4 regions of the Pseudoalteromonas sp. S558 genome follow, and region 3 is predicted to be linked to each of the others. Evidence: predicted binding sites of a transcription regulator. Region 3 holds the regulator's gene; each other region holds the start of a gene.
What was found. Region 3 encodes sigma-54, which starts transcription at its own class of promoters, with help from an activator protein. Its sites were predicted from a motif close to GTTGGCACGNNNNTNGNNT; they were not measured.
Positions count from the first base shown of each region.

Region 1: the regulator sigma-54 is predicted to act here: its motif matches at 2,835-2,853, upstream of CWB66_RS02145 (DUF2726 domain-containing protein).
Region 2: the regulator sigma-54 is predicted to act here: its motif matches at 4,433-4,451, upstream of CWB66_RS07260 (EF-hand domain-containing protein).
Region 4: the regulator sigma-54 is predicted to act here: its motif matches at 1,750-1,768, upstream of fliS (flagellar export chaperone FliS).

Region 1 is NZ_PNDU01000023.1:21,706-27,524, reverse strand. It holds gene arcB (aerobic respiration two-component sensor histidine kinase ArcB) at 1-1,629, opposite strand, end outside; gene folE2 (GTP cyclohydrolase FolE2) at 1,863-2,783, shown strand; gene CWB66_RS02145 (DUF2726 domain-containing protein) at 2,893-3,489, shown strand; gene mtnN (5'-methylthioadenosine/S-adenosylhomocysteine nucleosidase) at 3,600-4,307, shown strand; gene CWB66_RS02135 (cobalamin biosynthesis protein CobD/CbiB) at 4,308-5,252, shown strand; gene tyrS (tyrosine--tRNA ligase) at 5,486-5,819, opposite strand, start outside.
Region 2 is NZ_PNDU01000089.1:69-5,887, reverse strand. It holds gene pepQ (Xaa-Pro dipeptidase) at 1-1,139, shown strand, start outside; gene CWB66_RS07275 (YigZ family protein) at 1,213-1,827, shown strand; gene CWB66_RS07270 (TrkH family potassium uptake protein) at 1,923-3,374, shown strand; gene CWB66_RS07265 (flagellar brake protein) at 3,408-4,073, shown strand; gene CWB66_RS07260 (EF-hand domain-containing protein) at 4,531-4,743, shown strand; gene CWB66_RS07255 (EF-hand domain-containing protein) at 4,807-5,019, shown strand; gene CWB66_RS07250 (EF-hand domain-containing protein) at 5,164-5,376, shown strand; gene CWB66_RS07245 (EF-hand domain-containing protein) at 5,454-5,669, shown strand.
Region 3 is NZ_PNDU01000077.1:62,386-68,204, reverse strand. It holds gene mgtE (magnesium transporter) at 1-286, opposite strand, end outside; gene CWB66_RS06255 (HPr family phosphocarrier protein) at 369-641, opposite strand; gene rapZ (RNase adapter RapZ) at 687-1,532, opposite strand; gene ptsN (PTS IIA-like nitrogen regulatory protein PtsN) at 1,552-2,004, opposite strand; gene hpf (ribosome hibernation promoting factor) at 2,009-2,296, opposite strand; gene CWB66_RS06235 (RNA polymerase factor sigma-54) at 2,323-3,822, opposite strand; gene lptB (LPS export ABC transporter ATP-binding protein) at 3,892-4,617, opposite strand; gene lptA (lipopolysaccharide transport periplasmic protein LptA) at 4,614-5,159, opposite strand; gene lptC (LPS export ABC transporter periplasmic protein LptC) at 5,149-5,703, opposite strand; gene kdsC (3-deoxy-manno-octulosonate-8-phosphatase KdsC) at 5,700-5,819, opposite strand, start outside.
Region 4 is NZ_PNDU01000221.1:227-6,045, forward strand. It holds gene CWB66_RS14920 (sigma-54 dependent transcriptional regulator) at 1-1,398, opposite strand, end outside; gene fliS (flagellar export chaperone FliS) at 1,810-2,196, shown strand; gene CWB66_RS14930 (hypothetical protein) at 2,205-2,528, shown strand; gene pseB (UDP-N-acetylglucosamine 4,6-dehydratase (inverting)) at 2,578-3,579, shown strand; gene pseC (UDP-4-amino-4,6-dideoxy-N-acetyl-beta-L-altrosamine transaminase) at 3,593-4,738, shown strand; gene CWB66_RS14945 (aldo/keto reductase) at 4,735-5,604, shown strand; gene CWB66_RS14950 (cytidylyltransferase domain-containing protein) at 5,641-5,819, shown strand, end outside.

The DNA of each region.
Region 1 (5,819 bases), on a different contig from region 3:
TACTTCATGACCTCGCTGCTCTAATAAGTTAGTTGCAATTTCAGCATTAAGCGGCACATCTTCTACCAATAAAATATAGAGTCCACGGCCAACATAACTTTGCTCTGTTGGTGCTATACATAGATTGAGTGGAATTTGGACTGTAAAGCAGCTGCCCTCACCTTCGCTACTTTCAACGGTGATCACACCTCTCATTGCACTAACCAGCGCTTTGGTAACCGACAAGCCTATTCCAGAGCCAATGGCATTAGTCCCTTTTAAATCAGGTGCTTTATAATACATATCAAATATACGCGGTAGCTGCTCTGGTGGAATACCTTGGCCTGTATCTGATATTTTCATTATTAGCCAAGGGCCTTCAATACGATTCTCACGCACACATTCAAGTTTAACTTCACCGCTTTGAGTAAACTTAACTGCATTATTTATTAGATTCCAAACGACTTGACGCAAACGAGTAGGATCGAGCAATGCATATATATCAAGCATACCGCTGCGCTCAATATTAAATTCAAGATCTTTTTGCTCAGCAATAAGTCCCGCAAAATTAACAACATCGTTTATAAAGTCAGAGACATTAATAGGATTAGTTGCTATATCAAGCTGCTCTCTGTCTATTTTGTCTAGATCTATAATATCGTTAAAAATATTACCTAGCGTTTCAGCGCTCGAAAAAATAGTATTACTCCAGCTACGCTGTTGTTTATCTAGATCGGTATCAAGCAGCATACGCGTTAACCCTACAATACCATTTAGCGGTGTCCGCAATTCGTGGCTGAGGGTGGCAATAAATTTCCCTTTATCTTTATAGGCGGTTTCGAGTGCTTGAGCGGCCTCTTTACGGCTCGTAATATCACGGCCAAAGCCAAGTAAGCCAATATAATCACCTTCGTCATTAATGAAAGGAAGTTTACGCAACTCAAACCAACGTTTTTCACCTTCAACATCGTAGCCAACATCAATTGTTATCGCTTGATGGGTTTGCTCTACCTGCTTATCTGTTTCTAGTACTTCAGACAAAAACTCACTTGGAAACGTTTGCTCTGCCGTTTTACCAATAAGCTCAGCACTCGTTTTACCCATCACCTCTTCAAACATTTTATTACAACCCGCAAATACGCCATTATTATCACGGTAATAAAATAAATCAGGGGACGAATCAACAATTGAGCGTAATAACATACCTTGCTGCGCAAGCTCTTGCTGCGTTTTTTTACGCTCTGCTATCTCTTTACGAAGCTCTTCAATTGCACGGTGTTTAGCATGAAACGCCATTTTACGTTCGTCGATCTCAACATTTAATCGACTAATGTTATCTTTGAGTGTTTGGTTTAATAGTTTTTCCTGCTTAGTAGCACTATCAAGATAAGCATACGAAGCATCTAATTGACGAATTGAATTTAATAATACACTGATGACTAACGGAGAAACCACTGCGGTAAAAAAGATGACGGCTAAAATATCAACAAGGTGAATTTCCCCTACAGCCACATAATAAAACATGCTTGATAAAATAAGCGACGCTGTCAGAAATAGCGTATAGCAAGCAACGGCCGCTTTAAACTCACCAAATCGAGTTATCAGGCTAGAAAGAATTCGAACCCAAGGGCTCAAAGAGTAATCGGTCATAGTTAAGTTTATCTCTTAGCTGTGTGCTTAAATATAAATAGAGCAGAACAAAATACTAAACATATTATTTTCGCCGATTTTAGCATTTTTCTATTCGCTATTTTCATGTTGTGCGACAAAAATAGAAAAAATTCACCTTTGAAGATAGCGACAGTTAAAAGTCTTCGTTTCAGCCAGTGGTTATTTCATGTAAAATACGTCGCTTTATCATTGCTAATAACGAGTAACATACCATGCAAACTAACATGCCCGACATAGCCGACACGGCTCCCGCCTTACAAACCGGTAAGTTAGACTGGGTTGGCATGGCTGAAATTGAGCTGCCATTTATTTTTGAATCGCGCGACCTTGCTCCTGTTACCGTTAATGCGAAAGCCCGCGCATTTGTAAACTTGCATAAAGAAGATGCTAAAGGCATTCATATGTCGCGCTTATATTTAGCACTCGATGTACTTTCAACCGAGCAACAAGTTAATCCGCAGACGTTAGCTAACACACTCAATACCTTTATTAGTAGCCATGAAAATCTCAGTGACAAAGCGCAAATAGAATTTAAATTTGAATTACCACTGCGTCGAAAATCACTATTGAGTGGTAAAGTCGGCTGGAAGAGCTATCCATTAACATTAACCAGTACTATTGAGCACAATATAATTAGCTATGAGTTAACCGTCGATGTTACCTACTCATCAACTTGCCCATGCTCGGCAGCTCTCGCGCGTCAGCTTATACAAAATGCATTTAACGAAAAATTCAATCAAGATACATTAAGTCAAAAAGATGTTCACGAATGGCTTGGTACTACGCAAGGTATTGTTGCAACACCTCATTCTCAGCGTTCAATTGCTAATGTAAAGGTTAAACTCAACCGTGATATTAACGAGTTTGATGTTGTAAACTTAATTAATACTCTTGAAAATGAGCTAAAAACACCTGTTCAGGCTGCTGTAAAGCGAGAAGACGAACAGGAATTTGCTCGCCTAAATGGTCAAAACCTGATGTTTTGTGAAGACGCAGCTCGCAAAATAAAAGCGAGTCTTGAAGCAAGCAACCATGCCGATTATTGGTTGCAAATCAATCATTACGAATCATTACATGCTCACGATGCCGTCGCGATAGCAGTGAAAGGAATTGAAAACGGATACAAAGCGTAAATTCAATTACATATAAATAAGATACGGCGGTAAATTCTTAACTGGCACTATTTAGGCACATAAATTGCTATATAAAATTAGTGTCAATTTGTTGTTGTGGAGTTACCGTATGGAGTTCGCTTTATTATCAATTTTAGTATTAGTGATAGGCGCATCAATCTTTGTGTCAAAGTTTAATGATGATGGCGGAAACCCTTATCCTTTTACGCGTAAGCAAAGTGTATTTACGCAAGTAGAAAGTGCGTTTTTAAATTTACTTGAACGTGCTGTTGGCGACCAATACAAAATAGTTAGCCGCGTTAAGCTAATCGATGTGATTGACTGCAAAGAAGGTTTATCTGTTAAATCTAAACGAGCAGCAATTGCTAAGGCAAAAAACAAACAGCTTGATTTTGTATTAATAGATAAAGAAAAAATGACCATAGTGGCTGCCGTTGATCTCGTAAACAACGCGAATAAAGACGGTCATAAAGCACAGCGAGATTGGTTTGTTAATGGGGCATTAGAAGCTGCCGGCATTCCACATATTCGTATGAAAGTAAAATCAGGGTATCGCCCTTCAGAAGTGCGCGATGCCATTATGTTTAAGCTTGGTAAGCTTGGCTCTTCACAAACGCAGCGTCCTGTTCGTAACCGCGTCAGCAAACCAGCGGTGCTATCACCATCGCAAGCTAAAGCTCATTCTACTGCATTAGCTGAAATTTAAATCGGGCATTAATACATAAAAAAGCGAGCTGTTTAAAACTGCTCGCTTTTTTGTTTTTTATAACTAACTTCACGTATAATAAATTTATTCAAACTCAGGAATTTAAAACTATGAACGTTGGTATTATTGGCGCAATGGAGCCAGAAGTTAAAATTTTGCGTGAAGCCATGCAAAATCCACAAATTTTGACTAAAGCAGGTTTCACTTTTTATACTGGCGAATTGGCTGGTAATACAGTCACACTCGTTCAATCTGGTATTGGAAAGGTAGCCTCAACTATTGCAACTACCTTACTTATTGATAACTTTAAACCTGATTGTGTTATCAATACGGGTTCTGCAGGTGGTTTTGATCCATCACTTAGCGTTGGCGATGTAGTAATTTCATCAGAAGTGCGTCATCACGATGTAGATGTAACTGCTTTTGGTTATGAGATTGGCCAAGTACCACAAATGCCAGCAGGCTTTACAGCTCACCCTAAATTGGTTGAAGCTGCGCAGCAAACAATTACACAAATTAGTGATGTTAAAACCTTAGTAGGTCTAATTTGTACTGGTGATACATTTATGTGTGACCCTGTACGTATTGATAAAGCACGTAATGACTTTCCTACAATGCTTGCTGTTGAAATGGAAGGCGCTTCAATAGCGCAGACGTGTTTTGCACTGAGCACCCCGTTTGTGGTTATCCGTTCGATGTCAGATATTGCCGGCAAAGAATCTCCGCAGTCGTTTGAAGAATACCTAGAAACCGCATCAATCAATTCATCTAAAATGGTTGTTGCACTTCTAGAAAAACTAACCGCTGTTAAGCTTTAAATGCTTAGCAATATTGTTCAAAACCATTTGGACTTTATTGCCTTTATTATAGCGCTCCTTGCTGAGCGCTTTATTCCTTTAGTTAGTTGGTATCATCCAAGTACAGCCTTAGTCGCTATTTTTCGCGCAATTGGAAAGCGTACTTATAAACCTAAAGAACCTGATAACTATCAATACTTGGCCGCAATGCTAGCTAGCACGCTTATTTTAAGTATTGTACTCATTATTGTTGTACTAATATTAGAGTTTGCTTTTTACCCTGAGCTACTCGCAGGGCTTATTTTATACCTCTGCCTAGAAAGCAAAGGCGTAGAAAAAAAAGCGATTCGCATTGCAAAATTAACTAAACAAAACCAAAAATCTGCTGCTCGCGAACTTTTAAAGCCGCTACTGGCCCGTGATGTGAGCCAACTCTCTGCCCCTGGAATTATTAAAGCACTCATAGAGAGCTTAATATTACGCAGCGCTCGTTATTACTTTGTTGTTATATTTATATTTTTAGTACTTGGCCCAATAGCTGTGCTCGCCTATCGATTATTAACTTTGATTCAATATGCATGGCGTTCTGAAATAACTCCCAACAGTCCTTTTTTAGCACCACTTAAATTGATTCTCTTTGCTATAGAGTTTATTCCTATACGTTTACTTGCATTCACGGTGATTATCAGTAATGAAAGTAAACTCGCAGTACATTATATAAAGCATTACGGCAGGCACTTTTATCAAACAAATACCGGTTGGCTGCTAAGTGCTTTTTCTGCCTCGCTGGGAATACAATTAGGGGGACCTGCGATATATTTTGGCAAACGATTTAATAAAATGCGTATTGGTACTGACAGACTTCCTGTTGCAGATGATGTGCCGACTATAATTAATAGGTTAAACCAAATTCGTGCATTTTGGTTGTTAGTAATTGTGGCTGTTGAAGTATTAAAAATAATTTAATACCAATCTGCTTATATGTGGGGTCTATTTAACGTTAAGAAAATTACGCTAGAACTAGGCAAAAATTTTTGTATCTAGTTGTTCTAAATAAAAATTTTTAACGACGTTATAGTGCAATTTAATTCGTTAAATTGATCAAAGATTTATGCAGTTTGGTATAATTACTTGTCTAGACTAAAAGTACAAATACAAAAAAACCAGCCTAAGCTGGTTCTTTAGTTTTTAAACTGTGCTTAAGCAACCGTAATGTTTGCAAACTTGCGCTTACCTACTTGATAAATAGCCGTTGTACCCTTTGCTATTTCAAGTTTAGTATCAGTGATTTTCTCTTCACCATTGAGTTTAACCGCACCTTGCTTAATCATCCGCATTGCTTCTGAAGTACTTGCTACTAAGTTTGCTTCTTTAAGTAAATTAGCAATCAAAATAGTGTCATCTTCAGTTGTTACAGTCATATCAAGGATTTCATCTGGTAGCGCTTTTTTCTGAAAACGCTGAATAAAATCGTCATGGGCTGCTTGCGCATCAGCCGCACTATGAAAGCGAGTTATTAACTCTTTTGCCAGT
Region 2 (5,819 bases), on a different contig from region 3:
TTATTGATAATCCGCATTGCTGGATTGTGGTAAATGGTAACGACAAGCCAAAACTAATATTTTATCGTCCTGTTGATTTTTGGCATAAAGTGCCGGACGAACCTCGTGATTTTTGGGCTGAGTATTTTGATATAGAACTACTGCTACAACCTGATCAAGTTGAAAAGCTACTGCCATACGATAAAGCTAAATACGCTTATATGGGCGAATATATAGAAGTAGCGCAAGCACTTGGTTTTAGTATTATGAACCCAGAGCCTGTACTTAACTATTTTCATTACCACCGCGCTTATAAAACGCAGTACGAGCTTGAATGTTTACGCAACGCTAACCGCATTGCAGTAGACGGACACAAAGCTGCACGCGATACCTTTTTTAATGGTGGTAGCGAGTTTGATATTCAGCAAGCATACTTAATGGCTACACGTCAGAGTGAAAATGAAATGCCGTATGGCAACATTGTTGCACTTAACGAAAACTGCGCTATTTTGCATTACACGCACTTTGATCCAGAAGCACCACATACCCATAACTCATTTTTAATCGATGCTGGGGCAAACTTTAATGGTTACGCAGCTGATATTACCCGTACTTATGATTTTAAAAAGCAGGGTGAGTTTTCTGAGCTTGTGGATGCGATGACAGTACAGCAAATTGAATTAGGTCAAGGTTTGAAGCCTGGTATGCTTTATGGCGATTTGCACGTTGAGTGTCATAACCGTATTGCGCAAATATTAAGTGACTTTAAAATTGTTAACCTACCTGCGGCAGAAATTGTTGAGCGTAAAATTACCTCTACTTTTTTCCCGCATGGTTTAGGTCATCACTTAGGCTTACAAGTGCACGACATGGGTGGCTTTATGAGTGACGAAAAGGGTACTCACCAACCTTCGCCAGAAGGACATCCATTCTTACGTTGTACGCGGCTGATTGAAAAAAACCAAGTGTTTACTATTGAGCCAGGTTTATACTTTATTGACTCATTGCTTGGTGATTTAGCACAAACCGATAATAAGCAGTTCATTAACTGGGAAAAGGTTGAGTCGTTTAAACCGTTTGGTGGTATCCGCATTGAAGATAATATTATCGTTCATGAAGACAGCCTAGAAAATATGACGCGTGATTTAGACTTAGCTTAACGATACTATCTATGTTTGAATAATTGGGGCCATAAGGCCCCATTTTTTTGGTTGAATATTGGTTAAGTAAAGTATGTCAGAATATAAATACCCTGCAGCGGATGTGTTTCATCAAGAAGAAATTAAAAAAAGCACCTTTATTGTGCATATTGCACACACGCCAGATTTAGCCTGCGCAAAAGCATTTATTAAAAGTATTGAAGAAAAATATTCAGACGCTCGTCATAATTGCTGGGCGCACGTAGCGGGTAATCCAGGTGGTAGCCATGTTTATGGTTTTTCGGACGATGGTGAGCCAAATGGCACTGCGGGTAAGCCTATGCTTAATGTGTTGATGGGTTCGGGCCTTGGCGAAATAACAGCGGTAGTGACGCGTTACTTTGGCGGTATAAAGCTAGGTACTGGTGGGTTAGTACGTGCTTATGGTGGCTCATTAAATAATGCATTAGTAAAATTGCAAACGGTGCTTAAAGTTCCCAGTATTGAAATTACAGGAAGTAGTGAATACAGCATGCAAGGCGCGATTGAGCAGCGGCTAAAGAGCAACTACCAAGTACTTAATATTGATAAGCAATTTACTGCTAATATTGAATGGGTGATCACGATTGATAGCCGCCAAGCACAACAAGCAATTAAAGATATTTTTGATTTAAGCCACGGCGCAGTTGAGTTAACTATTAAAGAGTAATAACCTACACAAGTTGCATTTAATGCATACCACTTAATTTGAACAGGCTGACACTACTTAGCCTGAATTTACTAATAATAAAAGCGATAAGCTAAATGCAATTTCGTACCATCATAAAAATTCTTGGCCAACTTGTTGCGCTGTTTAGTATTACCATGGTGCCACCGGCACTGGTGTCTTTAATTTATAAAGACGGTGGTGGTGTTCCATTTGTTTTAGCATTTATATTCAGTATTGTTATTGGCCTAATGGCTTATTACCCGAACCGCCACGAAAACGGAGATTTAAAAGCCCGCGAAGGGTTTTTAATCGTAGTTCTGTTTTGGTTGGTATTAGGTGCATTCGCATCTTTACCGCTCATATTTTTACAAGAACCCAACCTATCATTTGCAGATGCGGTGTTTGAGGCATTTTCAGGCTTAACAACTACAGGTGCAACCGTACTGACGGGGATTGAATACCTCCCCAAATCCGTATTGTTTTATCGCCAACAGTTACAATGGTTTGGCGGTATGGGGATCATTGTACTCGCTGTAGCGATACTGCCTATGCTTGGTGTTGGTGGAATGCAGTTATATCGCGCTGAAATACCAGGGCCTGTAAAAGATTCTAAAATGACCCCGCGTATTGCTGATACAGCAAAACATCTTTGGTATATTTATGTGTCACTTACTACTGCGTGTATGCTTGCTTATTGGGCGGCTGGTATGGATTGGTTTGATGCTATTTGCCATGCGTTTTCAACCGTAGCCATTGGTGGGTTTTCTACTTATGATGCCTCGATAGGCCACTTTAACAGCCCAGTTATTAACTTTATTTGTGTGTTCTTTTTAATTATTGCAGCCATAAATTTTTCATTGCACTACGCAGCGGTAGCCAGTCGAAATGTACAGGTATATTTGCGCGACCCTGAGTTTAAAGTATTTTTGTGTATTCAATTAGCGCTGGTGGTTATTTGTTTTACGGTACTGTCATCAAATGAGATATACGCTAATGGTGATGAAACGCTAGATCAGGCTTTATTTCAAGCTGTATCAATGAGTACTACAGCGGGCTTTGCTACCGATAACTTTTCAACATGGCCATTGTTTTTACCAATATTACTTATATTTTCGAGCTTTATTGGTGGTTGTGCGGGTTCTACCGGTGGCGGTATGAAAGTGGTTCGTGTGTTTTTACTCTATTTACAAGGTGTGCGTGAGCTCAATCGTTTAGTACACCCTCGTGCTATATATTCTATAAAGTTAGGTCGAAAGGCGCTTCCAGATAAAGTCGTCGAAGCGGTATGGGGATTTTTTTCTGCTTATGCATTAGTGTTTATTATTATTATGTTAGCGCTTATGGGGACTGGTATGGACAACATAACGGCGTTCTCAGCTACTGCCGCATGTTTAAATAACTTAGGCCCTGGTTTGGGTGACGTTGCATCACACTATGGTGCTATAACCGATGGCGCTAAATGGTTGCTTACTATTGCAATGGTGTTTGGTCGCCTCGAAATATTTACTCTACTGGTACTATTTACACCAACGTTTTGGCGTGGGTAAAAAAGTCAGTAAATACATCATTGGGAAAGGGATATGCCAGCAAATTTAGAAAAGCTAAAGCATATAGGTGTAGGCAGCTTAGTCGACCTAGAAATATTAACACCTACAAGTAGTAAGCGTGTTAAAACTGAATTAGTTGGTTTGCTTGATGATAAGTTTATTATTTTAAATTACCCCAATTCTAAACGATTGCTTGCAGCCAGTGATTATTTGCGTGACGGTGTGATGGTGGTAGTAAGAGCGTTGATAGAAGGTAGTGGTGGGCAAGTTATAGCATTTCGTCAACAAGTTATGTCGGTTACTTCTCATCCTGCTAGGCTGGTTTTTATTAATTTTCCTAAACACGTGCAGTTATTTGATCTGCGTTCACAAGCACGTATCCCTACTTTATTGCCAGCTAAACTTAAGTTAAGTGACGAAAGAGTGCTTGATGGAGTGATCAAAGACGTTTCATTAACTGGCGTTATGTTTGATATCAAAAGCGATCAAGCGCTTGAAAATATAAAAGATATGCAATGCACTGTTATGCTCGATAGCAGTGGTAAAAACTTTGCAGGTGAAGTGTGCAGCGTTAAAGGCTATTCGGCGGGCGCTAAGTGCGGTATTAAGTTATTAGCCAGCGAAGACGAAATGAGAACTTTCATGAGAGAGCACTTTATTGATCCCTCAATGCTTAACTCTGAACTTGATGAAAGCTAAGTTTCGCTATTATGCAACAAACTAGTGATTTATTATTTTTTTGCAGAAAAATTATTTAACCATCACCAAATAAAATAATAAACCATATAAAACAATAATTTAAATTTCAAAAAATCCTTCCAATTGTATTTATAAAAAAAAGTTCAGCTAAGGTTTAGCTAAATTTCAATGTTAAATCATCTTTTAAGTATCTAAATTTATAAACTGTAGTATTTTTAATCTTCTTAACATTATGTTTTTAAAGGTGTTTTTGTTTTTGCTTGAAACCCTGTTGCCAAAAAGCAACAAAAAATCTTGAACAATTTGCTTTCCTCACTCCTAAAGTTAGTCAACTCATTGAAAATAAATAACTTTTAAAAGTTGGCATCTAAGTTGTAATAGTCTGGGTGTACTAAACAAAACGTGATTTAAAGTGAACTACTTAATCGCATAAACATAACTTTGAAGGATACATATTATGAAACGCATTAATAAAACTTTAGCACTTATCGCATTAGCATCTTCTTCAGCTGCATTTGCAGCAACTGATTTCGATACGTTAGATGTTGATGGTAGTGGGGCCATTAGCCAAGCTGAGGCATCAGTAGATGCAAAATTAATGAGCATGTTCTCTGAACTTGATACAGACCAAAATGGTGAGTTATCAAAAGAAGAATTTTCAAAAGCATAAGCTTAACGCTACGGGGTGGCATAAGCGCCCTGACATTACTCAAAAATTTTAAGGATACACGTTATGAAAACATTAAATAAAGCACTAGCACTTATGGCAATAGCCTCTTCTTCAGCCGCGTTTGCAGCAACCGACTTTAATACATTAGATGTGGATGGCAGTGGCACAATTAGTCAATCTGAGGCATCGGTAGATGCAAAGCTAATGAGCATGTTCTCCGAGCTTGATACTGACCAAAATGGTGAGTTATCAAAAGAAGAATTTTCTAAAGCTTAATTAAAGGTATTGATCCTGAGTTGCCAAAGACAACCTAAGTAGGCAAGGGAGCTTACGAAAGAGGATAACAAGGAAGTGAAAAATTACGGTTTAAGTTCGAGCTCTCATTTTTTTGATAGAACATTTAATATGAAGGATTAAGTTATGAAACATTTAAATAAAGCGTTGGCACTTATGGCTATAGCGTCTTCTTCAGTTGCATTTGCAGCATCAGACTTTAATAGCCTTGATATAGATGGTAGCGGCACGATTAGCCCAAGCGAAGCGGCAGTTGATGCTGACTTAATGGCTGAATTTGTTGAGCTAGATACCGATGGTAGTGGTGAGCTTTCTAAAGAAGAGTTCGCTAATTATTAAGTCACCCTTTTAAATTAAACATTTTTCACAATTAGGGATCTTTGAAAAGGACTTCTCATCTTATTAGGAATATTATTATGAAAACATTAAACACAGCACTTGCAGTTTTGGTTCTAGCATCTTCGTCAGTGGCATATGCGGCAGTAGATTTTGCCTCTTTTGATGGTAATGGCGATGGCGTAATTAGTATGGAAGAAGCAAAAGTAAATCCTCAACTTGTGAAAATCTTTGATGATTTAGATGCTGACGGAAATGGTGAGATTTCTAAAGAAGAGTTTTCTAAAGTACAATAAAGAGCCACTGAAAACTCTTAATTGATATATAAAAGCAGCTAACCAGCTGCTTTTTCTTCGATGATAATAGGGCCTGTTGACCTTTGTAGATTAAAATTTGTTCAATTTAGGGGCGATTTAATCGCGACGTGAGGTTTGTAACCTAGTGGG
Region 3 (5,819 bases):
TATCTTCAGTTGCGGCCGCAATATGCTTAGGTTCCATTTGGGCAATAATGCCTAAACGAACATCTTCAGATAATTCTTCAAGTACATCACCTTGTACATCAGGGTCAACTAATTGCCAAAGGAGTCGGCGAATTTTATGCGGTGATGATTCTAATAATAATGCAGTATCACAAGGAGCTGTTTTTGCTAACATGCGCCTAACTTGAACAAATTGACCACTGTTAAGCGACTGAGTCACTTGTTTTAGTTGTTGTAGTGGATAGTCTTGTTCAAAAGCTTCGGGCATTGGCATCCTTAATTAATTTTAATATTACTTTGGTAGGAGAGGTTAACTAATTTAATTTTACTTTTTAAGTATTTATTACTGACTATTCTTGTTCGTTAAATCGCTGTGATATCAGTTGGCCAACGGCGCCCAAGGCTTGCTCTGCATCAGGGCCTTCACATACTACCTTAACTTCTTTACCTTGGCTGCTTTCAAGTAGCATTAATGCGAGTACGCTATCACCCGCTGCTTCTTTTTCGTCTTGGAACAAGGTTATCGAAGCGTCAAACTTTACGGCTAATTGAGCTAATACAGTTGCAGCTCTAGCATGTAGCCCTAATTTGTTTTGTATTAAAAAGGTATCTTCTAAGCGCATACGTTACCCTACCTAAGCTGAACTGATTATTATTTTATGTGAAAATTATTTCTCTTGTTCTCGGTGGCGAATTTTTACATTGGGGTGTGTCATCGCAAAGCTTTCACCAATTGTTTGTGCTAAATACACTGAGCGATGTTGCCCACCAGTGCAGCCAATAGCAATCGTTAGGTAACTGCGGTTATTTCGTTCTAAATGCGGTAACCATGTTTGTACAAAAGTTTGAATTTGCCATGTGAACTTTTGCACTATGCTATGACTCGCTAAATAATCTTTAACAGGTTGATCTAAGCCATTTAACGGTTTTAACTCAGGCTCCCAGTGAGGGTTTGGCAAGAAGCGTGCATCAAATACATAATCTGCTTCTTTAGGGATGCCGTGTTTAAAACCAAACGATTCAAACGTGACAATAAGCTGCTTGTCTTTTTTTCCTAATATTTTTTCACGAATAGATTCAGCAAGTTGATGGACACTTAAGTCACTTGTGTCAATCATATAATCGGCTCGAGTGGTTAGCACATCAAGTAATTCTTTTTCTTTTTTGATTGCCAAATCAAGCGGCAGTGAGTCAACCGATAGGGGATGTAAGCGGCGTGTTTCAGAGAAACGTTTTATCAGTGTTTGATCTTCGCTGTCTAAATAAAATAAGGTAGGCTTTGCAAAACCGGGTAAGTATTCAAGAATATCATTAAACTGTTCTTGTTCCTTAGGAAGGTTTCGTACATCAATGCTCACTGCGATTTTATCGTAGTTATCAGAAACGCTGCGTACCAAAGAAGGTAACAGATTTAACGGAATGTTATCTACGCAATAATAACCTAAGTCTTCAACAACGCGTAAAGCAACCGACTTTCCAGAACCCGATCGGCCACTTATGATAATTAACTCCATTTATCACCCTTTATATTAATCACGATTGCTTAACAATAACTTGATACAGTTCGGTATCCGTTTTTGCACTGCGCAATTGCTTACAAAATTCTTTGTCGTTAAGTTTATCAGCAATGGTTGCGAGAGTCTTTAAGTGCTGCTGGTTATCACCATCTGGTACTATGAGTGCAACAAAAATATCAACGGGACGATTATCAATTGCATCAAAGCTAATAGGTGTTTCACTAACGAGTACTAAGGCTAAGGGCTCTTGTGCACCGCTCATTCGCCCGTGAGGGATCGCTATGCCTCTACCTATACCAGTACTGCCTAGCTTTTCTCTACTTAGTAAAGCGCTAAGAATATCTTGTTGAGAAAGGTACGGAAGCTTATCGTGAGCAAGTTCGCTGATAAACTCTAAAATTCTTTTTTTGCTATTAAAAAGGACCGCAGCTTTGCTGCAGTCCTGGCATATAAGTGAGCTTAATTTCATCATATTAGTGTCGAGCAAGCTTCTCTTTGTGTTTAATTACTTGGCGATCGAGCTTATCAATCAGCGAATCGATGGCAGCGTACATGTCTTGATGCTCAGTTGAGGCAAATAACTCAGCACCACTAACATGTATTGTTGCCTCTGCTTTTTGGCTTAGTTTTTCTACATCAAGAATGACATGAACATTATTAATATGATCAGAGTGTCTTTCTAGCTTCGCAAATTTGGTATTTATATAGTCTCTTAGTGAATCAGTTAATTCTACGTGACGACCAGTTAAGTTTAGTTGCATAAGCATTACCCTCTTTGTTTTGCGTCTTAAATCAGACTTTTTCGCTGATTTGACGGTGGAATAGCCAGAGATTCGCGATATTTTGCGATTGTACGTCTCGCTACTTTAATTCCTTGCTCAGCCAATATATCCGCTATTTTGCTATCACTCAATGGTTTTGCTGAGTTTTCTGCAGCGATTAATTTTCTGATAAGTGCACGTATTGCTGTAGATGAGCATTCACCGCCATTTTCGGTACTTACATGACTTGAGAAAAAGTATTTAAGCTCAAATATACCCCGAGGTGTATGCATATACTTTTGAGTGGTTACACGCGAAATAGTTGATTCGTGCATTTCCACCATTTCAGCAACATCATTTAAAACCATAGGTTTCATGGCCTCAGGACCATGTTCAAAAAAGCCTTGCTGCTGCTTAACAATGCAGTTAGTTACTTTTAATAATGTATCGTTTCTACTTTCTAAGCTTTTAATAAACCATTTAGCTTCTTGTAAATGCGAGCGTATAAACTGGCTATCACCGCTTGATTTAACCGTGCGAGACATCGCAGCATATTGGCTGTTTACGCGAATTTTTGGCATGCTATCTGGATTTAGTTCAACAACCCAGCGGCCTTTAATTTTTTTCACTGACACATCAGGAATTACATACTCAGACTCTTCCCTAACAATCGTATCTGCAGGCTTTGGGTTTAGCGTATGAATGAGTGTCATTACTTCTTTAAGCTCTTCTTCTTTGAGCTTCGTTTTTTTCATTAATGTACGATAGTCGCGAGCTGCTAATAAGTCTATGTGCTCGGTTAAAATCATTTTTGTTTCATTAATATAGGGTGTTTCTTTATCAAACTGGTTAAGTTGAATGCACAAACACTCTTGTAAACTACGCGCTGCTATACCTACAGGATCAAATAATTGAATGCGTTTTAAAACAGCTTCTATTTCATCAAGTTCAACTTCATTATCATCTTCGTTTTCTTGGTTGAAGCTTTCGAGAATCTCTTCACAACTCAGTGTTAAAATGCCTGAATCATCTACTGCTTCTACAATAGCAATCGCAATCGCTTCATCAGTAGGGCTAAATGGCGTTAGTTGAAGTTGCCACATTAAATACTCGTGGAGCGTTTCCGTAGAGGCACCTTGGTATATAGACTCGTCTTCAGGCATTGGACCTGATGAGGAGGCTGGAGCTGCACTCATGTACTCGTCCCAGCTAACATCCATCGCCATGTCGTCACTTACCGTATCTTTAGCAAGTGCTTCGCCGCTGTCTTGTTCGTATTCGCTTGGAGCATCGTCGGCAGATGCGCTAACTGTTATATCATCGGTGTCTGCTTTTTGTTCATTTTTACCTGCAGCGTCTTCAGAATAGTCTTGTTCCTCAACCTCTAAAAGTGGGTTGCTGTCGAGCGCTTCTTGTATTTCTTGCTGGAGATCCAATGTACTGAGTTGCAACAAACGAATAGCTTGTTGCAATTGTGGAGTCATTGTAAGTTGCTGGCCCATGCGCAGCTGTAGTGATTGCCTCATGTATCTCTAACAATCCTTTTATGTTGTTATAATTAATACTAGCAGATGCTTAAAGACATGGCGTAAATGTTACAGCCTAAATTGCTCGCCTAAGTAAACATCGCGTACTGTTTTGTCATTTAATACGTGTTCTGGAGTACCTGATGCAATCAGCTCTCCATGAGAAACAATGTAGGCTTTTTCGCAAACATCAAGGGTTTCTCTTACGTTATGATCGGTAATTAACACACCAATCCCACGATTTTTAAGATGTTCTATGATTTTTTTTATATCAAGTACAGAGATTGGGTCAACGCCCGCAAACGGTTCATCTAATAATATAAACTTGGGATTAGCCGCTAATGCGCGGGCTATCTCTACGCGGCGACGTTCACCACCCGATAACGCCATACCTTGGCTGTCACGGATATGTTGAATATTAAATTCGTCTAATAAATTATTTAGTGTATCTTCTCTTTGCTGCTTCTTAAGCTCTTTACGTGTTTCTAAAATTGCCATTAAGTTTTGATAAACAGTTAGCTTTCTAAAAATTGAAGACTCTTGTGGTAAGTAGCCTATGCCTAATCTAGCACGACTGTGCATAGGTAAAAGAGTAATATCGTTATCGTCGATAGATATTTTTCCTTTATCGCTAGGTACTAAGCCCACAATCATATAAAACGTGGTGGTTTTACCAGCGCCGTTTGGGCCAAGTAAGCCAACAATACTGCCAGCTTTAACTTCAAGGCCGACGTTTTTTACAACTTCACGGCCTTTATAGCTTTTGGCTAATAGTTCTGCTTTTAATGTGCTCATGGTTGGCCTTTATCGCTTGTTTTACTTTTTTTAGCTTCAATAGGCACTAAAATTGTGTGAACGCGATCCGTTGAATTTTCATCTTTTTCAGCGCTAATTAATTGCTGTTCTATGTCGTAAGTAATACTTTTTGCATTTATTTTTTGCCCAGCTTGCGATACTTGCGCATTACCAACAAGCGTTAAAAAACGCTTAGATACATCGTAACGCACTTCATCAGCACTTGCGCTCATAGTCGTGCCGTCGGGTTGTTTTTCTTCAAAATGTGCCGGACTGCCTGTGGCAATTAATAGCTGCTTATTATCACCGAGCTCTTCGCGTTTGTGTACTTCTAAGCGGTCGGCGGTAATGCGGCGATTTCCGTGAATAATTTCAACGTTTTTCTCGAAAATACCCACATTGGCTTTTAATTGGCCTTCTTGTTTATCGGCACTTATTGAGATTTGGTTGGCAGCCGGTTGATTCGACTGCTCTGCTGCATTACTGTTAAATGCTAATAAAAACGTTGGGATAATAAGTATTTTTGAAAATTTATTGGTCATAATATATGGTTCGCGTATGGTTAATAAGTTTTATCACTTCGGTTTTTAGATCGGCTTCAAGGCCTTTACCAGTGATCTTTAAATTAGGTCCAGTTACAACTACAGGTTGCTCTGAGCGCATTGTCAGTAGCTTTATATCTACTTGAATATTATCGGCATCGATTTTTTCTATCATTGCTTTATCGGTTAGATTTTTAGCGACAACATTACCTTCTAAAATTAATTGTTTACCTTCGTACAGGGTTGCTTCATCAGCATTAATGCGCCAAGCCTGTTTTTCGTTATATAAAGTAAAAATAGGTTTTTCAAAAAAGGTAAAACCTAATTGTTGATATAACTCCATTTTGGCAGCAGTCACTTTGTGACTTATTTTGCCCTGCTCATCATACGCAGTTTGTTTTAGTTCTATTGCAGTATAATCAGGCTCAGCTATAACCTCAGATGCGCTCTGTGTAGTAATGTTTGTTTGCGTAAAATAAGGGTACCAAAGCCAAACCATACAGCTGATGAATAAAACGCTTAATATTATGCGCGCTATATTCATGAACTTGTACCTTGTGTGGTCAGTGGGTGCCCATTTTCTAGCATTAATAAGTCTGTAAGCTCTCTTACTGCACCGAAGCCGCCAGACATTTGTGTGGTGTAGTGTGACAGGCGCTT
Region 4 (5,819 bases), on a different contig from region 3:
TAAGGTTGTTCTGCGTACACCTAATATTTCAGCAGCACGAGCAACGACGTAATCAAAACGCTCTAGTGCTTGGGTAATTAAGCTAATTTCAAGCTCAGCTAAATACTCTTTAAGTTCGATCCCGTCACCGGGTAGTAAACCACTTCCAGATTGGTTGAATTCAGGCTCAGGCTCTTCGTCATAATCACTAAAACCAGTACTAAATATATCGTTAAACGCATCTTTTTCCATTAACTCTTCTGGGTATTCTGGCTCGTATGCTTCAACCTCAATATAACGATATTTATTAGGTAAATCAGGAATATCAACTACCTTTTCAGGGAACATAATCACCATGCGCTCAACTAAATTAGCGAGTTCACGAATATTCCCTGGCCACGCATGCTCTTTTAGACTATCAACAGCACGCTCGGTAAATTTAGCCGTTGATCCTGTTTGATCATTAACACGGCGCATTAACTCTTTTAGCAGCAATGGAATATCATCAGCGCGCTCACTAAGCGATGGATTTTCGATAGGAAATACATTTAAGCGATAGTATAAATCTTCACGAAAACTACCTTCTTCAATCATATTTTCTAGGTTACGATGCGTTGCAGCAATTACACGTACATCTGCCTGAATCGCCTTAGTACCACCAACACGTTCATAGCTGCGCTCTTGTAAAACACGCAATAACTTTACTTGCATTTGCAATGGCATATCGCCTATTTCATCTAAAAATAGCGTGCCACCTTGTGCTAGTTCAAATCGGCCTTTACGCGCCGAAATAGCCCCTGTAAATGCGCCCTTTTCATGGCCAAACAATTCACTTTCTAAAAGTTCAGCTGGGATCGCACCACAATTGACTGGCACAAACGGCCCAGCGCTTCTTTTTGATAGTAAATGTACATTGCGCGCAACAACTTCTTTACCAGTTCCCGATTCGCCTAAAATTAAAACATTTGCGTCAGTTTTTGCAACTTGCTCAATTAAAAAGCGTACATCCTTAACTGCATCGGTTTCACCCACAAGGCCATCAAAAGTTTTATGCGGTTTAGAGTGTTTATGGTCACTGGGAAGCATTCGCTGATATTGCTGACAATCGTGAAGCAACTGCGTTGTTACTTCATGACTAAATGGCTCACAAATAAGTCCGACTACATTGGCGATACTAAGTAATGGTTTTAGCGTTTCGCCTATTAGCAAAAATGGCAGTGTTGGATAACACTTAATTAAGCTTTCATGATCGAGTGATTGCAAGGCACCTAAAATTACAATGCATTCTTTTTGTTGATACTTCGCACATTCTTGCTCAAAATTTGCTTCGTCTAAAAGTTGAACGGCTTCACCAATAAAAGTAAGTGATGCATTTAACCCTATCGAGCGGTTGTTATTATTATCTAAAATCAAGATCATATATAGCGAGCCATAATTTCACTAATTTATTTATTAATGAAATTGTAAGCCAGTAAATTTTGGATGCAAGCACTAGCGGCAATTTTTTGACATTAACGCCAAAAAACAGACATATAAATCAAAAAAGCAGTACTTAATAACTAATTAATAACTCTTTACAATCTAGGCATGCACATTAAAGTACTAAAAAATGCTAATTTACATTAAGAGTGTAAATATACCTAACGACCCAACACACGCAAATAACTTGCAATAGTAGTTTTATATCAATAAGAGTAAAATATTTGAAATATGGCATGCATTTTTTTAAAGAAACAAACTTATTTGCCGATAAGTAAACGTTATGTTCATTTTGGAACTAAACTTGCTTAAGGTTTAAGTATTGTAATTAAATTTCTAGGAATTACCTATATGGCACACGCGTCGATAAATAAATACCGTCAAGTCACTGTAAGTAGCGTTAAAGAAATGACGCCTTATGACCAAGTCAAATTAGTGTTTGCAAATATTGTTGGTAAACTTTCAGCAGCAAAAGGCTTCATCCAGCGTAAAGAGTTTGATAAGAAAGGAATTGCTATTTCAGACTGTATTACATTGCTTGGGGCATTACAGCAAGTCCTGAATTTTGAAGGTGATAATGCAGTATCTACAAACTTAGACTCTTTGTACGACTATTGCCAGCGCACGCTTTTGATGGCCAATATGGAAAATAACATAGATAAGCTTGATGAAGTTATCGTGCTGATCAAAGAGATTAAATCAGGTTGGGAAGCAATTCCTCTAGAGCATAGATCTTAGGATTAACCATGTTAGGAAAGTCAATTACTGAGCTATCAATAAACGATTGTCACACCCGTGAACTATGTTTAAAACTTATAGAACTATTATCAGATGACGAAGTGCTGCAAGTTGAAAGCGCTACTCACGCTCATAATGATTTAGATAGCCATTTGAAAGAATCTATCGCAAAAGATGAAAACTTTTATTCCGCCGCAGAGCTTGAATTAATAATTGATCTAATTGGAAAACTATCTGCTAAAATAGAATATGCTAAACAACAAGTTGCAGAAAAAATAATAAGTAAGCAAAAAAGCAATAACGCGGTCAATCAATACAAAGCCAACTCTTAATTTAGAGTATTACTAACTATTAACTAAGCATCCAACGGAGATATACAAAATGTTTAACGGAAAAGTTGTCTTCATAACGGGTGGCACAGGTTCATTCGGTAAAAAGTACGTTAAAACGTTACTTGAGCGTTATCAGCCAAAAAAAATCATAATATTCTCGCGTGATGAACTAAAACAATTTGAAATGCAGCAAGAGTTTGATCAACCTTGTATGCGATATTTTATCGGCGATGTTAGAGATAAAGCTCGCTTACAAAGAGCAATGCGTGGTGTGGATTATGTAATTCATGCAGCAGCACTAAAGCAAGTCCCTGCCGCAGAATACAACCCAATGGAATGCATAAAAACCAACATTAATGGGGCTGAAAATGTAATTGATGCAGCACTTGATAACAATGTTGAAAAAGTCATCGCGCTATCTACCGACAAAGCTGCAAATCCTATTAATTTATACGGTGCCACAAAATTAGCATCAGATAAATTATTTATTGCAGCAAATAATATTGCAGGCGGTCATAGGACTACATTTTCTGTCGTGCGCTACGGTAATGTTGTGTGTTCGAGGGGCTCTGTAGTGCCTATTTTTCAAAAATTTATTGATGAGGGTCGTGATCACATTCCGATTACTCACCTAGAAATGACACGTTTTTGGATTAACTTGCAGCAAGGTGTCGATTTTGTTTTAACCAATTTTGAGCGCATGTTAGGCGGTGAGATCTTTGTTCCTAAAATACCTTCAATCAGAATAATAGATCTAGCAAAAGCCATGGCACCAGACTTACCTATAAAAGATATAGGGATACGACCTGGAGAAAAGCTTCATGAAGTTATGTGCCCTGCCGATTTATGCTTTGAAACCTATGAATATCATGATCATTACCTTATAGCACCGGGTATTAAATTTAGTAGCCGAAGTAATGACTTTACTGTAAATGCTATTGGTGAAAAAGGACATAAGGTTCCTCAAGGCTTTGAGTATAATTCATTAAATAATCATCATTATATGAGCATTGATGATATAAAAATGTTTAATACACAAGCACTCCTTTAAACAGCAGGTAAACATGATCCCTTATGGTAAACAATCTATATCACAAGCTGATATAGATGCTGTCGTTGGTGTATTGGAATCAGATTGGCTGACCCAAGGGCCAAAAGTGCCAATGTTTGAATCGGCAATTACAAACTATTGTAATGTCGACTTTGCTTGTGCGACAAATAGTGCAACCTCTGCGTTGCATATTGCGTGTTTAGCATTGGATGTTGGCAAAAACGATATAGTATGGACGTCACCCATTTCATTCGTTGCGTCGGCTAACTGCGCTTTATATTGTGGTGCAAAAATCGACTTTGTAGATATTGATTTAACGACAGGTAATATGTCAGTTGTCGCACTTGAGAAAAAATTAATTAATGCAAAACAAAAAAACTGTTTGCCAAAAGTAGTTATACCCGTTCATTTAGCTGGTCAATCATGCGATATGCTCGTCATCCATAAGCTAGCAACGCAATACGGATTTAAAATAATTGAAGATGCATCCCATGCAATAGGCGCTCAGTACTTAGGTAAGCCAGTTGGAAACTGTCAGTTTTCAGATATTTGCATATTTAGTTTCCACCCCGTTAAAATTATCACTTCTGCCGAAGGGGGTATGGCTGTAACAAATAATGAATACATAGCAAAAAGATTAAAACGCTTAAGAAGTCACGGAATTACAACTGATCCTACTGAAATGACAGAGGCAAGCCATGGTCCATGGTATTACCAACAAATTGAACTTGGTTTTAATTACCGGATGACCGAACTACAAGCTGCGTTAGGTGTTAGTCAAATGCAGCGGCTAGATGAATTTATTTTAGCCAGAAATGCTATCGCCTCTATTTACACTCAAGCATTTAAAGCACAACCGTTAAATCATTTAGCGCAATCAGATGCGTGTTTATCTAGCTATCATTTGTATATTTTACAGCTGGAGGACAAAGCAGCTCATCACACCTTAATTTGTGAATTGCGTAATAGAAAAATAATGAGTCATCTGCATTATATTCCTATACATATTCAACCCTATTATGTTGCTCTTGGTTTTAAAGAAAGTGATTTTCCTAACGCGATTGAATATTACCAAACGTCACTTACCATCCCACTGCACCCTGGATTAACGCAGTCAGAACAAGAATTTATTATTCAGACGATTAATGAGTTAGTATGAAATTAGCCCTAGGAACTGCACAGTTCGGTTTAAATTACGGTATTAGTAATGACCAAGGCCAAGTTAACGTTGATGAAATTAAGCAAATGCTCACTCTGGCTAAAGCATCCTGCATTACTACACTTGATACTGCTTTAGCATACGGAAATAGTGAAAAGAACATTGGCACGTCTGGTTTTAGCAATCACTTTTCAGTCATAACAAAAATATCCGCTAGCAGTCATTTAAGTATTGAAGAACAAGTACAACTTAGCCTTTCTAATCTACAACGTGAAGAATTAGATGCTGTTTTATTTCATAATATCGACCCTTTATTAAATAACGCTGGTAAAAATCACTTCAAGCAATTAGAAGCATTAAAAGACACTGGCATCATTAAACGTATCGGCGTGTCCATTTACACTCCTGAACAACTTAGTTTACTTAGTGACATGTATAATTTAGACATTGTACAAGCGCCATTGAACTGGCTAGATCAGCGTTTTATTCAACCCGAAGTAACAAATTTACTAATAAAGAAAAATATAAAGTTACACGCTCGTTCGATTTTTTTGCAAGGGCTGTTACTACAACCAGAAATTCAAAAGCGTGCTTATTTTTCTCAGTTCGGTCACCTTTTCTCAAAATATAACGCAATTATTGAAGAGTTAGAATGTGATTATCTTACATTCGCAATGGCCATTGTTGCTCAAAAGGCACCACATATTGAAAGCGCCGTAATAGGTTGCTGCTCAAAAAACCAATTAACGCAATTAATTCAGCGCTACGCCGACGCTAAAAATCTAAAACTCCCTTCTGATGACGTTTTAAACTCTTTAGCGACCTCTGAATTAGCGCTAATTAACCCTTCTCTGTGGGTCAGTTAAGATACAGCCGGAATTAAACATATGATAAACGCCTTCATGCAAACCAGAGTTAGCTCTTCGCGCCTACCAAGCAAAGTACTTAAAAACCTTCACGGTTTACCTATGTTTGTACAGCAAGCGAAACGAATACAGCAATGTAAAAAAATAGATAAACTGATTGTTATAACAAGTACTGAAAAAAGTGACGATATACTTGAAGTTATTTGTAAAGAAAA